DNA from 3 places in the Lysinibacillus sp. CTST325 genome. Region 2 is predicted to be linked to each of the others. Evidence: riboswitches for the same ligand, from Rfam matches in the RefSeq annotation. Region 2 holds a riboswitch; each other region holds the start of a gene.
What was found. A riboswitch is a leader RNA that binds a small molecule or an ion and turns the genes downstream of it on or off. The one in region 2 is predicted to bind cobalamin.

Region 1 (5,160 bases), on a different contig from region 2:
AGAACAATTCGATATAATACCAATTTTCGAACTAGGAAATACCATACGCTACTTCGAACGATGAGGGGGGGATTTCAGCGATACTTTATTGAGGAGGAGGTGGCGACCGTATTACCTGATCACTTTTTCATCATAGCTGAGCACTTATCCACTTCTCCCGATCACTTCTTCATCAAAGCGGAGCAGTTATCCACTCCACCCTTCACTTTTTCTTCAAAGCGGAGTAGTTTTCCACTCTACCCGACCACTTTTTCTCCAAAGCGGAGCAGGGCCAAGGAATCTTCATAGTAAATCTCTCACTACCAGATAATTACCCATCAAAAAAGCTGCCCATAAAGGACAGCTCCAAAATACTCTTTTTCAATATAGACTATTTAAATAACTCAGGGTATGTTGCTTTTGCTACTAACTCAACAGCTTCGCCAATACGTGGACCTGGACGGTTTGAGATATCAGTATCTATAGAATAAACCGCTTTATTTTGAATGGCAGGAATTGAATTCCATCCATCACGAGAAAGAATTTCTGCCGCTGAATTTTCCACATAGTTTACTGTTGTTAAAATGACTTCTGGATTTTTCGCTATGATATCTTCCTCAGATACCTTTGCCCAGCTTTCAAGGTCAGCAAAAACGTTGTTAACATGTGCCGCATTTAAAATCTCTTGTTGGAATGTACCAGAACCAGCTGTATAGATGTCTGGCTTTGGACTAATTTCTAAGTAGATATTTTTTGGTTTTTTCACATCTTTAACTTTTGCTTGGACTTCCGCAATTTTAGCTTTAATATCTACATTTAACTTGTCGCCTTTATCTTTGATTCCCATAACTGTAGCGATTTGTTCGATATCCCCATAAACATCATCAAATGATTTAGCTGATTGAATCGCAAACACTTTAATACCCGCATCTTCGAGACCTTTTAAGGCATTTAAATTTTCTTCATCGCCTCCAGTTGTATAGGCAATAACGACATCTGGCTTTAGGGCTAAAATACGCTCACTATTGAATGTTGTAGAACTAGAGACGCGCTCAATTTTTTGTGCTTCTTCTGGATACGTATCATACTCAGTTGCACCAACGATTTTATCACCCACACCTAGAGCAAATAAAATTTCTGTATTACTCGGTTGTAATGAAACAATAGTTTTAGGTGCAGCATCAAACTCTACCTCTACTCCACGGTCATCCTTAACTTTATAGCTAGTTTTCTCAACTTGTTGATCTTCCTTAGAAGTAGCTTCTTTATTAGTATCCTCTTTCGTGCCACAGCCAACTAATACTAGTGCCAGCATCAACACAGAAAGCCATTGTAGCTTAAACATTTTTTTCATTTCATTGTTTCTCCTTTTTCTTTTTCATCGGGTATGACTTACTAATAAACGGTATTTCAGCAATACCAGCATGCTGATTCATATAGACAGCCATTACAAAAAAGACATTGGCTAGTAATCCTAAATAATCAAAGAGAATAGCTGGTACTTCCCGTTCTTCAGATACTTTGTGTAAAACGCGATATGATTTTTTCGCCTCACTACGGCATAAATGTAATGAAGTAGCAGCCCCTGTCCCTTGTGGTAATACAAAGTTTTGTATTTCTTCTTTAACATAGCTAACGTAGAAATCATAGCGATCACTTAGCCAAGTCAAATCATCTTCGGTTACCGCCAATTTACCTCGGACTGAGCCATTCACATGGTAAGCCATTGGTAAAATAGCTAATAAATCACCTGCTACTACCTCTACCGTTTCCTTTTTTACCGCTCCCAAAGCGACGCCAATATGTGTTGTAAGGCTATCTGTTCGAATTTCAAAATCTACTGTTGATGCCTTTTCACGCATAAACGGATAACAAGAATAACGTGCATCTTTTTTCAAATCTAAGTCCCCGCTTTCCTTCGTGAAAAATTCTTACTTTATCAATCTCGCCTAAGCGTAATTGTAGCTGTCGCTACAGAAAACATTTGCCGCTGTCGCGCAGATAAACAATGTGTCCGAAGGCTTTATCTTCATTTGAATGAAGATAAACACCCTCCCTAGCATTCCATCAGGTGAATTATACGTGTACATAAAAAAACGTTGTTCCCACTCATAAGGAAACAACGAAAATAACATAAATAGTGTCGTATAGACACGACATAGCCTATGTAATTGCCGCATTTTCTCCTAGCTTCCGAAGAGTTATCATACGTTCAAACAAAGGTCGGTCTCCTGGCTTGTACAGTTCACTACATTCAATCACGTTGTGAGTCATAAAATAACCTTCCCATCAGATATTTCGACAGTGGTGTATCTTTATGATTCCTGTACTTACAGTTGCGGAAACAGCTTCGGTTTTTCACCGAATTCCCGATTATGCTATAATTCAGCACCCTTATTCTGCAAGAATTATTCACTTGTTAAGCAGTTTAACATAGATTAATAGGAAAAAATAGCTGTGGAATAGAATACACAAATACGATGGATAAAAATCATGCAGGTATTACCTTATGCACGCGGATGTTTTCATTGCCCCCACGGGTATTTCTCATGCTCGTGCAGGTATTAGTTATACTTCATAGATTGATGTTATAAAGGCTATCTCTACGAAAGAAATTGCGTAAAAACAGCTATTTTACTACTTTTAACGGATGGCATTCTTATATTTCTTTTTGTATTTAACATCTTCTTCTTCTTCAATTAAGCGCTGTGCAATCTCTAGTAGTTTCGGGTCTTTCGTTGCATCGAATAGCTTTTTAAAAGATACAATAATATCATAGCGTATCAATGTCGGGTGCTTTTCGTCTATGCATATTTGAAATCTTTTCGCCAAATATGACACGACTAAATCTCTTTGGACCTGCCCTGCTAAACCTATTCTCCAAATTGCCTGCAAAGTATGCCTCGCAGTTTCTGTTTTTTCATCATACGTTACTGCCCAAATCTTTAAGAAGTCCTCTAATACCCTTTCTTCAGGATCACTTTTTGCTGCCAATGCGCATAAAAATTGTGCAGCACTTGCACGCACATGCCCATTTTTGTATGTAAGAGCCTGAACAAGTTGTTCCCAAACTGAATATGTCCAATCAACTGGTTCCTGCATAATTTTCATTAATTCTTCGTATGATTTGTATTGAATATCACGGTCATGCTCTGTTAAATTACTAAAAAGTTGCAAAATCTCTTTTTCCATGATTCATCCCTACCTTTATTGTTTCAGAACGCAAAAATGGCAAACTTGTAAGTATTATTCTAATTTCTATCATTCATTACTTTACTACTACGAAACTAAAGTCACAAACACTTTTAATTTCACAGTAAGATCCCTAATTGTTATATTTCAAAATTATCAGAAATGAGTATCAATATGCAAGGAAACATTTCTTTCAGCTATAAAAGACACATTTTTTATGATTGGAATTGGCCTTCTACGAATCCAAGTGAAATACGCTATAACGATGACAATCATTATAGCGATAATTGATGCTATACCTTTCATCGGCTCTATTTCCATTTTAGTAACTGGTAATATGATAGTAAATATATCTACTTATGTAAATTTATTCATCCTAGATGTTATTTTACTCATTATTCATCGAGTAGTCGAGCCTAAATTAATGGATAACTATACCGGGATGATAGGTTTACTCGCAGAATCTTGAATACCGTCAAATATTAAAAAAGGTCATCTTTGTAATTTTTTTTACAAAGATGACCTTTTTGCTATTTAAATCGTCTATATAATAGTAGGGCTTATTGAATACGACCGAAGCCTACTAAATATTGATTCCACCAATCAAGTGATTCAATGACAACACCTTTATTTTGAGCATCGATCATCGTGTTATTCCCTAAGTAAATACCAACATGCGCTATGCCTGAACCATAGCTGAAGAATACTAGGTCACCTACACGTGCTTCACTTGCTGAAATACGTTGTGTTGCTAAATATTGTTGTGATGCTGTACGTGGTAAAGATACACCAGCTTGTTTGTAAGACCATTGTACAAGACCTGAACAGTCAAATCCTGTTGATGGGTTACTGCCGCCCCAAACATAGCTACGACCTAAGAATTGCTTTGCAGTTGAAATTGCATCACCTGAAGATGCAGTACCCGAACCAGAACCAACAACGACTTTTTGTGATGATTTTTCATTGTTCGCTTTGGCACTATTGCTAGCGTTGCTAGTATTACTGTTATTATTGTTACCATTATTATCGTTAGCGTTGTTATTCGTTGCTTGTACTACCGGAGTAGCTGCTTGAAGTGCACGTAAACGAGCTGCTTCTTCCTCTGCTGCTTTACGTTCTGCTTCTAAACGTTCTTCTTCTTGTTTCGTTGCAATTTGTGCCTTTAATGCAAGAGATTTCGCTTCATTTTCAGCTTTTTTTACTTCCATTTCGCTTTCCTTTTGTTGAAGCTCTTGGAATTGCTTTTGAAGCTCTTTTTGTTTTTCATCTAATGTCACTTTTTGTTTCTCTAAGTTAGCTTTATCCGCTTCTTGTTGATCTACTAATTCTTGGTCAGCATCCATTAATGTTTTTACCGCTACGACACGGTCCATTAAATCTGCAACGCTTTTCGCTTCAAGAACAGCATTTAAATAAATGCCCACAGTAGTATCTTGAGCTTGGTATGCAGCCATACGATCACTTAAAATCGCTGAACGTTGCTCAATACGTTTTTTAGTATCTACAATATTTGCATCAACTTCTTTAATATCTGCTTGTACTTTGTTAAATACTTTTACTTTTTCATCGATCTCTTTTTGTAGTTTAGTTAATTCTTCTTGTAGCTTTTTAACCTCTGTATCTATTTTAGCTTTCTTATCGATCATTTGTTGAGATGTTTCTTCTGCATGCACTACGGTTGGTTGAACTGTATTAAATAATAAGCCGCCAGCTAGTGCTAATGCTAGCACCATCGACTTACGCCATTTATTGCGTTTACCCACGTTATTCTTTCCCTTCACTAGTCAATTTCGCTCATAGTATTTTAATGTAATCACTGGAACGATTTCTTTTTTTCTCTTATATTTTATTAGCCTTTTAAAGTTTAGCATTATTAGCATAACTTTTATACTATTTCACGGCTTTTTAATCGTTTAGTAAAACTCGAAACATTCTTGTAATATTCATGTAAATTCCGTTAAATTCTACAAAACTCAATTTTATTCTACA
Region 2 (5,160 bases):
AGCACGCTGAGCAACCTCATTTGAATAAATCATTCCTAAATCAGGTAAGCCTCTACTTGCAGTGTAGGCAGCTCCAGAAAGATATAATGCCTCAAAGCCAACTTTTTTAGCCATTAAACCAGCCATTGCATCATGAGCTCCTGGTATTTGTAAAATGGTTGAACGAGTTATGAGAGCTCGAAACTGTTGTGCCATTTGTTTTTGTGAAATTGCTTCGTTCACAATCCACGCCATCTATAAAAACCTCCCAATAATCAATTATGCTGCACAAAGAACTTTTTTCTGATTCCGTGCCATCTGCGGAATGAATTTAAACGAATAAATCTACAAATTCATGAACATAGCTATTTTCGACAAGCTCTTTATCAGCACAAATCTGATTAATTTTATTGAATTGTTTTTGAGAATAATGTGTACCAATGTTTTGCTGGAATTTATCAATGATTTGAGGGAATGCTTCCTCACGACGGAATCGATGTCCTAATGGATATTCACACTCAACTAGCTCTGATGATGTGCCATCTTTGTAATAAACTTGTACAGCATTGGCAATCGAGCGTTTTTCCGGGTCTAAGTAATCCATTGTATATTGTGTTTTTTCAACGACCACCATTTTATTTCTCAAGTCATCGATACGTGGATCTACGGCCACATCATCTTCATAGTGGTCTGCTGTAATGTCGCCATAGATGAGACCAATTGCTATAATGTATTGAATACAGTGATCACGATCAGCTGGGTTATTGAGAGGTCCCTCTTTATCGATGATGCGAATGGCAGATTCATGTGTAGTAATTTCAATTTTTTCAATTTCATTTAATCGATTTTTCACTTCATGATGTAAATGCACTGCGCATTCCGCGGCGGTTTGTGCATGAAACTCGGCTGGATAAGAAACTTTGAATAAAACATTTTCCATGACATAAGATGCAAGTGGTCTCGCAAGTTTTAATTCTTGTTTATTAAAGAGAACGTCTTGGAATCCCCAGCCAGGTGCTGAAAGGGCAGTTGCATAACCCATTTCGCCTTTCACAGCCATCATAGCTATTTGCACTGCCCTACTTGTTGCATCTCCAGCAGCCCATGATTTTCTTGAACCAGTATTAGGTGCATGTCGATATGTTCGTAAGCTCGAATTATCAATCCAAGCATTTGACAACGCATTGATAATTTCTTGATGAGAGCCACCTAATGCCTTTGTCACAACGGCTGTTGTCGCAATTTTGACAAACAGAACATGATCTAAACCTACACGATTTAAGCTATTTTCTAGTGCTAGAATGCCTTGTATTTCATGGGCTTGTATCATCATTTCTAAAACGTCTTTCATTTTAAGAGGCTCTTTACCCTCTGCAATACGTACGCGACTCAAATAATCTGCAACAGCTAATATCCCACCTAAATTATCTGATGGATGTCCCCATTCAGCCGCAAGCCAAGTATCGTTATAATCCAACCAACGAATCATACAACCGATATTGAAGGCGCCTCTAACTGGATCAAGAACATAGGAAGTTCCTGGAACACGTGTGCCATTAGGGACGACTGTATCTGGTACTACTGGACCAAGAAGTTTCGTACACTCAGGATACTGTAAGGCTAAAATGCCACAACCCAAAGTATCCAATAAAACATAACGTGCTGTTTCGTATGCTTCTTCACTTGTAATCGTTGTATTTAATACGTAATCGGCAATATCAGTTAGTAATTGATCTGTTTTAGAAATTTCATTTGTTTTAATCATCTATATCTTCCTTTCATTGTATAATTTTGCCATACTAGTATACTGATGGACATTGGTCAGAATGCCCATCAGCTCTATGGTGAGTTGTTAAAACTTGATTATACTGATAATTCTTCAAGGTTATGACGCTCGCCAATATAATTGACACGAGGTCTAAATAATCTATTATTATCATGCTGCTCTATCACATGAGCACATAAGCCAATCGTTCGTGAGCCAAAGAAGATTGGTGTAAATATTTCAATCGGCAAACCAAGCATGTAGTACACTGGTGCCGCATAATAATCTAAATTTGGGTATAATCCTTTTTCCTGTACCATCACTTTTTCGCCAGCTTCACACATGTGATATAAACGGTCATCCCCTTGCTCCAAACATAATTTGTGCAAAGCCTCTTTCATAATTTGCGCTCTTGGGTCCATCTTTTTCATATATACACGATGGCCAAAGCCCATAATCTTTTCTTTATTTAGTAGTTTATTTTTCAGCAATGTCTCAAAGCCTTCTACTGTTTTGGCTTCAAGAAGCATATACATCACTGCCTCGTTTGCCCCACCATGTAAATTACCTTTCAATGATGCGACAGCCCCAGTTAAAGCACCATACAAATCAGAATGTGTAGAGGCAATCACACGAGCTGTAAACGTTGAATTTGGCATCTCATGTTCACTATATAAAACGAGTGACTGATCAAAGATTTCTTCTTCTAACGCAGTTGGTTTTCTGCCAGAAATCATGTAATAAAAATTAGCACTATAGGAAAGCTGGCTATCAGGCTCCACGACGTCTTGACCATTTAATACTCGATAGCTATTCGCTACGATGTTTGGCATGCCACCTAAAAGTCTATATGCTCGCATCAAATTCATTTCAGTAGAACGATTATTGATTTGCTCATCATAGCCTGCTAAAACAGAAATTCCTGTTCTAAGTCCATCCATAGCATGTGTCCCATTAGGCAATAACTTGAAAATTTGAAATATCTCCTGTGGAACCTCGTAATTAAATTTCAACTTGTCCTGTAAGTCATTTCGTTGCTCGGTAATTGGTATTTCCCCATGTAACAATAAGTAGACAATGTCTAAATACGAATATCTCTGTGATAATTCAATCAAATCATACCCTCGAATAACAATTTGACTTCCTACAGTGTCTAAAAAAGATAGCTTTGTTTCAGCGGCAATGATTCCATCGAGACCTGGTGAATAATTTAACTCCATTCATTACAACCCCTTTGTTTAATTATTCTTGTAAGCGTTACCATTCAAACACGAAAGAACAACAAAAAAACAACTTCTACCCCTTTAGAAGTTGTTAATCTACAAAAGCATGACAGAGCAAAAAAACAGTGAATTTACATGAATTCACAAAGATCATGCAGTAGCTAACACCTCCCTATCCTCGTAGGTCAATTGATGCTTACCTTAGTGGCAGGTCTCCTGACTTATGATCAACGCTACAATAACACCTTCCCATTTTGACAAACAAAACAGTGGCCTTGTTATCGAACTCCTAAATACAGTTGCGGGACAGTGTTGGACTCTCACCAACTTCCCTTTTAATCAAATGGAATCCAATCCATTTGAACCACCAAAATTCAGCATATTCAATTTGTCTATTCACCTTAACATAGAGTTTTCAAAACAATCAATATAGTTGAAATTTAGAGAAGCCTGATCATAAAAAGCTATTTTTCGTTTTTCAAGAACTATCCTACATTTTTTAGCACTATTTCGTACAAAAAAGATTGTTAATGGATATCAACAAAGCCATTTTCAAAGCTTGTAAAAAGAAAAGAGGCTTCTTATTTAGTAAATGCTAATACTTATTGCAAACCAATTATAAGCACCGAATCGACAATTCCTGTGGGAAACGATGACAAGAAGATACTCTTTCAACATCGTTCGGATACGTTAGATTGGGGGATTATCTGGGGGCTTGATGGAACTAAACGAAACTTTAGAGGAAGTTGCAAGCCGTGAAAGAAGTAACTCGTGGACATTGAGGATAAATCGAGGGATTTACATAGCTATTTTACATATGACTAATTTAATAATAATTCAAAAAAGTGTTGCATAAACTTTTCTATCAAATTATATGTAATCATTCGTTTTCTTTAAATAACAAAGAGCATGTTTTTGATAAAAAACATGCTCTTTTTATTCACGCTTGAGTATAATTAAACCCTCATCCCAATTTGAGAAAGTTTCCACTAAATCATACATGATTGCAAATCGTGGGAATAAATAGATAGGTTATTTATTCTTTCGTTTGATTAAATTTACATTTCTATAGTGGCGATTTATGAAGTATCAAGGATTGTGATCGATTCGCCAAAATAATAATACTTGCTATAACACGTTCTAAATTAGAGCCGATTATGCTCGTCTGTGAATTTTAAAATGAAATAACTTTATTGATTTTCTCGATATTGTAAGCAAGAAAATTAGGCTTTTTACTTCAAAATGCTAATAAGGAGTTGTAAATTATAGTTTAACCTTAACCTCAGTACCGTCTTTAGCTTTGACATCGACTAGCACGATTCCCTTATAATTTTTCAGTTCCTTGACAATAGGCTTTAGCGCTTCTTTGTCAATTAGCGGAAAGGTAAAGTTCAGTTTTTTTCTTTCGAAGTGCTCTTTTGTCCATTTGTTTGCTTTTTGCTGAACAAATTTTGAAGACAAAATTGAAATAACAATGTTTAACATAGCGTATGGAACTGGAATGGTAAACCGAACGTCTTTAGCTTTCACTTTTACATACATCATAAGCAAATCACTATTCAATAATGACCGAAACGGTATCCCCGTTAGCCGATTTAATATCAACAATTTGGCCATCTAATTCATTTTCGATTGCTTCGATAATAAGGTTTATGTCTATATCTTTAACGTATTTTTCCGATTGAGGGATACTCGCTGCGATGCTGTGTCCAGCCATTAATACAACCTTGACAAGCTTTAAAGGCAAATTGACCGTGACGTTATCATTTTCGGCTGATACAACACGAATTTTTAAAGTTTTATCTAAATATTTAGTCGGTGTTTCTAAAAGGTTTTCCTCTGTTTCTGCTTTCTCTTTTAATACTTGAATTAGTTCCGATGCCTTATCTGCATCAATCTTACCTTCTTGAACCATTGTTAACACTCTTGAGATTTCCTCTTTCATAATAAATTCCTCCTTATTCTTCTTTTAAGAGTTTAATGGCTTCTTCTGGTGTGATTTCGCCATTTTCCAACATAGTGACAACTTTTTTCTCGTCTACTTCATTTTTCTTCTTCTGCACATAGCCAAGGGATGAAATGATGTCTGTTAGCTTTCCTCGAACTGTTGGATACGAAATCCCCAGTTCCTTTTCAACTTCTTTGATATTCCCTCTGCATGTTAAAAATACTTCCACAAAATGAAGCTGATCC
Region 3 (5,160 bases), on a different contig from region 2:
AATAATTTTTTCTTTTGTAAGGCAACGGCCATTTCAAAGACCCATGGGCGTTCAAGATGGGCTCTTTCAAGCAAATCCTCTTGGAAGAACATTTCAACTGGATCCCCATTATAAATAATTCTCCCAGCTTCCATCACGACTATTTGATCTGCCCATTCATAGGCTAATGAAATATCATGCGTAGCTAGTAAAATTGTTCGTGCACCGTTCTCTAATGTAGCTAAATACTGTAAAACTTGTGCGCTATAATAATTATCTAGTCCAGCTGTCGGTTCATCTAATAATAAAACGGAAGGTTCCATTGCAAGTACTCCTGCCATCGCGACACGTTTTTTTTGTCCAACACTTAAAAAATGGATCGGTTTATCTAGCAATGCTTCGACTTCGGTTTGAGTGACAGCCCACGCAATTTTTTCTTCAATTTTTTCAGTTGTCCAGCCAAGATTCAAAGGACCAAAAGCAATATCTTGTTTAACTGTGCCAGAAAAAAGCTGGTTGTCTGCATCCTGAAAAACAATACCAACCTGTTGGCGTAATTCTTTTAATGCTTTTCTACTATAGTTCAGTTCATTACCACAAAAGGATATAGTTCCAGCAGTAGGCTTCAAAATACCATTTAAATGCTGAAATAACGTTGATTTTCCAGCTCCATTATGACCAAGTAAAGCGATTTTTTTCCCCTTTGGAATTTGAAGTGTAATATCTGTTAAGGCATGAGTTCCATCTGCATAAGCGTAGGATAAATGTGTTAAATCAAAGTATAAATCAGTCATCAGAAAAGACCTCCATAAATGATGAGGAGTATAAAAATAGCAGCAATACCTACCCAATTTTTCGTGTTATAGATAAGATCATCTTGCCAATAGACAGCTTCGCCACCACGCGCTTCCATCGCATTGGTTAGCTCACGACTACGTTGGAACATCTCGACAAATAAAGCTGCAATTAGCATTGATACCGAGCGAAGCCACTGCATAGGGGAGCTGTATCCTAAACGTGCCTGTTGGGCAAGATGAATTTTTTGCATACTATCTAAAAAGATAAAAATAAAACGATACGTTAGCTCTACTAACTCTACAAATAGAGTTGGAAGTCGCCATTGTCGTAGCACGTAACAAATAGATTGGACTGATGTTGTGAGAATTAAAAAATACAAACAGCTAATGCTGCCAAGGACGATGAAAAAAAGCTGTTGCGCTGTCACGAGGCTCGCACTGCCGATAAAAATCGTCCAACTATTAAGTGAAAATGACCAAATATGAGGTGGTAGCGTGCTAGTTGTTGGCGCTATAGAAATTAAAATGGACACTAAACTTGATAGTAAAAAAAATCCAGGTAGCAATAGTAATTTAGCGTAATATTTGGCAGGGATTTTTGCGCTTAAAATGATAAAAGCACTCATCACAATAAATGTAATGAGTGAAATTCGTTCATCTCTCATGATAAGCGACAATATAAGTAGTCCAAGGGATAACGTCATTTTTTCTAGCGGATGAACAGACGCTAATTTATTCAAATAAGCATACTTATCAATGCGTAACATCGCGTTTAACCTTCTTTATGCTTACCGCGCATTAAGCCGATGAAATAGCCAATAAATCCAGCGCCAATAGCAGCTTGTAGTGCGAATAATAAGCTTTCAATTTCACCACTTGGTGGCTCCCATAAGCTTTCAAACCATGGCTCGTAGCTAGCATCTATTTCACCAATAGCTGCCTCCGCTTCGCCATCAGCCCCTTCGAATTCTGCACCTTTTTGAATAAATAGAGGAACGATTGCTAATAACACAACAATGGCTAAAAGCAGTAAGTTTTTTTTCATTTTAGTGAGCCTCCTTTGCTGAGAAAACACGTAAAGCTTTTAATTCACTCACATTGTATTTTTTCAGGAAGTTCATAACGATCACTGTTAAAATTCCTTCACTAACAGCAAGAGGAATTTGTGTTAACGCAAAAATACTAGCAAATTTTGTGAATGAAGCCATAAAGCCTCCGACCTCAGAAGGGAAGGCAAGAGCTAATTGTACAGAAGTGACAACATATGTACCTAAGTCACCAAGCATTGCTGCTAAAAAGACAGCGATGGAAAAGGATAGTCCCATTTTTTGTGAGCCCTTAAATACATAGTACGCGATAATAGGACCCATAATTGCCATGGAAAAAGTATTTGCCCCTAATGTTGTAAGCCCACCATGTGCTAACAGTAATGATTGGAATAATAATACGATTGTCCCGATAACACTCATCGCTAATGGTCCAAAAAGAACTGTTCCAAGCCCAACTCCAGTTGGATGAGAGCAACTCCCTGTTACAGAAGGAATCTTTAAGGCTGATAGCACAAAGGCAAAGGCACCGGATAGCCCTAATATCATTTTTGTTTCCGGATTTTCATCAATGGTTTTACGAATAGAACGTAATCCTAAAATAATAAATGGAATCGATATGACCCACCAAAAAATCGCCCATTCGATTGGCAAAAAGCCCTCCATAATATGCATCGCAAATGCACGATTTGGCACGAATAAAAATGCCAATAAGAAATAACTAAGCTTCCAACCAGAAAATTTCAAAAATCTCTCCTCCTCACATTAAAATTTTTCAAATTAGCGTGCGAAAATAAAAAAACACTTTTCCAGTTGTGGAAAAGTGCATAGCTAAAAAAGCAAATAAAATTCTAATCTGCTAAGCCGCACACCCATCCTCGTAGGTTGAAACGATCACATGTTTTTCGGCAGGTCTCCTGGCTTTAGTTCAACGTTTTATAGGCCTTCCCATCCTTTGGACAGTGACATTCTTTATAAAACTCCCTAATACAGTGGCGGGACCGCGCCGGACTTGAACCGGCTTCCCTTTTAAGCGAATTGCTGAACAATTCGCACCGAAAAAAGATGAAGTTGTGAGATTTCACGACAAAGTGTAACATGAATTTCCATATATATGCTATACTTTTTGTGAAAAAATTTGAAATTGAGTGTCTATGTCGAAAATTTAGATAAATAGAAAATGGATGTCGCATTTTTCTATGGAATTTTAAAAAAATTGTCACAAATTAAGAAAGAAATATTGAAATTTTAAAAAAATAAGCTATGATAGAAACAGTTTTCTATTACATAAAAAAACTATAAATTCATATAAAACGTCCATAAGTGCTTGAATATTCAAGATAATAGGGAAATCGGTGAAAGTCCGATACAGCCCCCGCTACTGTAATAGCTATGAAATCGCGGATGCCACTAGTGAAAACTTGGGAAGGCGCGAAAGTAAAAGGAAGCTTAAGTCAGGAAACCTGCTTATGTGATGATGCATGCAAACTTTTCGGAGGGAGAAGTTGAAGCGAAAACGAGTACCCGTATATATTCGTTTTTATTTGGCTTCTACTAAACCTTTACTCTTCGTCTAGAGTAAAGGTTTTTCTTTTTTTAAAAAGCAAATGAGGGGAGAACGACTATGACAACTTGGAATTTAGAGGGGATGAAAACACATCTTTTTATTTGCAATGGTAGTAGCTGTATGAAAAAAGATGCTGAGGACATTACACAGGCAATTCGTGATGAAATACAGTTACTGGAGCTTGATAAGGAAATACATACGACAAGGACCCGCTGTAATGGCAGGTGTAAGGATGCTTGTGTTGTCATTGCATATCCTCAGGGAAATTGGTACCGAGTGCCGACGCAGGAGCATGCGAGAATACTAGTTCAAGATTTAAATCATGAAGCGTTACATAATGAGCATGTCTTTACATTGCGTGAAGGTTCGTTGCAGCGTACAGCACAAACAACAGCCATTAAAGGCATTGAAAAGGTGAAAGAGGGGTAACAAAATGGCACAAAAAGGTAAGATTTTCGTAGTTGGCTTTGGCCCTGGAGACTTTAAACATATTACGACTCGTGCTGTGGAGGCACTACAACAAAGTCATATGATCATAGGCTATAAAACTTATGTTGAACTGATTCAGGATTTAGTTAGTGCAAAATCAATTATTAGTACTGGTATGACAGAGGAAGTTTCACGTGCACAGGAAGCGGTGCGTCAAGCAGAGGCTGGAAGTATCGTATCGGTCATTTCCAGCGGTGATGCCGGGGTTTATGGAATGGCAGGATTAGTGTATGAGGTATTAATCGAGCTAGGCTGGACAGAAGCAACTGGTATCGAGGTAGAAATTGTTCCAGGTATTTCAGCTATTAATTCATGTGCAAGTTTACTAGGTGCTCCCATTATGCATGACGCCTGTACTATTAGTTTAAGTGACCACTTAACACCTTGGAATTTAATTGCAAAAAGAGTAGAAGCGGCAGCAATGGCGGATTTTGTTATTGCTCTTTATAACCCGAAAAGTGGACGTCGTACGAGACAAATTGTAGAGGCACAACGAATTTTACTGGAATATCGTTCGCCAGATACACCAGTTGGACTTGTGAAAAGCGCATATCGTGACCGTCAGGAAATAACGATGACTACTTTAGCAGAAATGCTTGAACATGATATCGGCATGTTAACAACGGTTATTATCGGGAATTCAACAACGTTCTTCTACGACAATAAAATGATTACGCCACGTGGATATCAGCGCAAATATACACTTGGTGAGGAAAAACAACCGTTACGACCACATCAACGACTTAAGGAAGAAAATGAACCATGGGCGATGAATCAAGAAACCGGAGCAGCGCGTAATGATTTTGCGACAGATCCTAATGCCAATCGTATTAAGCCCAGTTTAGCCATAACACCACAACCAAAGCCTGAAAAATCGTCACTTGAAATGGCGACAGCAGCTCTTGCAATGGTTAAGGGAACGAGCACGGTGAAAGTATCACCTAAGCGTGTTCAACAAAAAATCGAATCTATTTTTGAATTAGCGGTTAGTCCTGGGGTAGCCAATAAGTTCTTTACTCCTCAACAAATGAAGACGTTAGCTGAAGTAGTTGGTGAGGAAGGAACGATGGAGTATACACCAGACCATCAAATTCATTTGAAAATTCCAACGTCTGAGCCTGAAGAGATTACCGCAAAGCTTCGTGCAGTTGACTTTTTACTCGCACCACTTGGTGACGTGCTATCGTTAAAGGCTTGTGACTTCTGCTATGGAGAAAAGGCCGATTCGATTCCATATGCGGAAGAAATTCAAGAACAGCTTGGTGGTATGTCGTTACCGAAA

Region 1: another riboswitch for cobalamin. It lies ahead of ACYQ73_RS19545 (hypothetical protein); the one in region 2 lies ahead of mmgD (citrate synthase).
Region 3: another riboswitch for cobalamin. It lies ahead of ACYQ73_RS23325 (energy-coupling factor ABC transporter permease); the one in region 2 lies ahead of mmgD (citrate synthase).

The regions. Positions count from the first base shown of each region.
Region 1 is NZ_BAAFHO010000010.1:56,757-61,916, reverse strand. Features, by position in the region: gene ACYQ73_RS19550 (ABC transporter substrate-binding protein) at 371-1,333, opposite strand; gene ACYQ73_RS19545 (hypothetical protein) at 1,335-1,877, opposite strand; cobalamin riboswitch at 2,184-2,391, opposite strand; gene ACYQ73_RS19540 (hypothetical protein) at 2,623-3,171, opposite strand; gene ACYQ73_RS19535 (hypothetical protein) at 3,389-3,640, shown strand; gene ACYQ73_RS19530 (C40 family peptidase) at 3,732-4,952, opposite strand.
Region 2 is NZ_BAAFHO010000002.1:288,778-293,937, forward strand. Features, by position in the region: gene prpB (methylisocitrate lyase) at 1-234, opposite strand, end outside; gene ACYQ73_RS06825 (bifunctional 2-methylcitrate dehydratase/aconitate hydratase) at 311-1,744, opposite strand; gene mmgD (citrate synthase) at 1,843-2,964, opposite strand; cobalamin riboswitch at 3,157-3,351, opposite strand; gene ACYQ73_RS06835 (hypothetical protein) at 4,231-4,512, opposite strand; gene ACYQ73_RS06840 (SHOCT-like domain-containing protein) at 4,523-4,912, opposite strand; gene ACYQ73_RS06845 (DUF2089 domain-containing protein) at 4,926-5,160, opposite strand, start outside.
Region 3 is NZ_BAAFHO010000015.1:35,417-40,576, forward strand. Features, by position in the region: gene ACYQ73_RS23310 (energy-coupling factor ABC transporter ATP-binding protein) at 1-773, opposite strand, end outside; gene cbiQ (cobalt ECF transporter T component CbiQ) at 773-1,543, opposite strand; gene ACYQ73_RS23320 (energy-coupling factor ABC transporter substrate-binding protein) at 1,549-1,821, opposite strand; gene ACYQ73_RS23325 (energy-coupling factor ABC transporter permease) at 1,823-2,569, opposite strand; cobalamin riboswitch at 2,713-2,898, opposite strand; cobalamin riboswitch at 3,127-3,308, shown strand; gene ACYQ73_RS23330 ((2Fe-2S) ferredoxin domain-containing protein) at 3,447-3,818, shown strand; gene cobJ (precorrin-3B C(17)-methyltransferase) at 3,823-5,160, shown strand, end outside.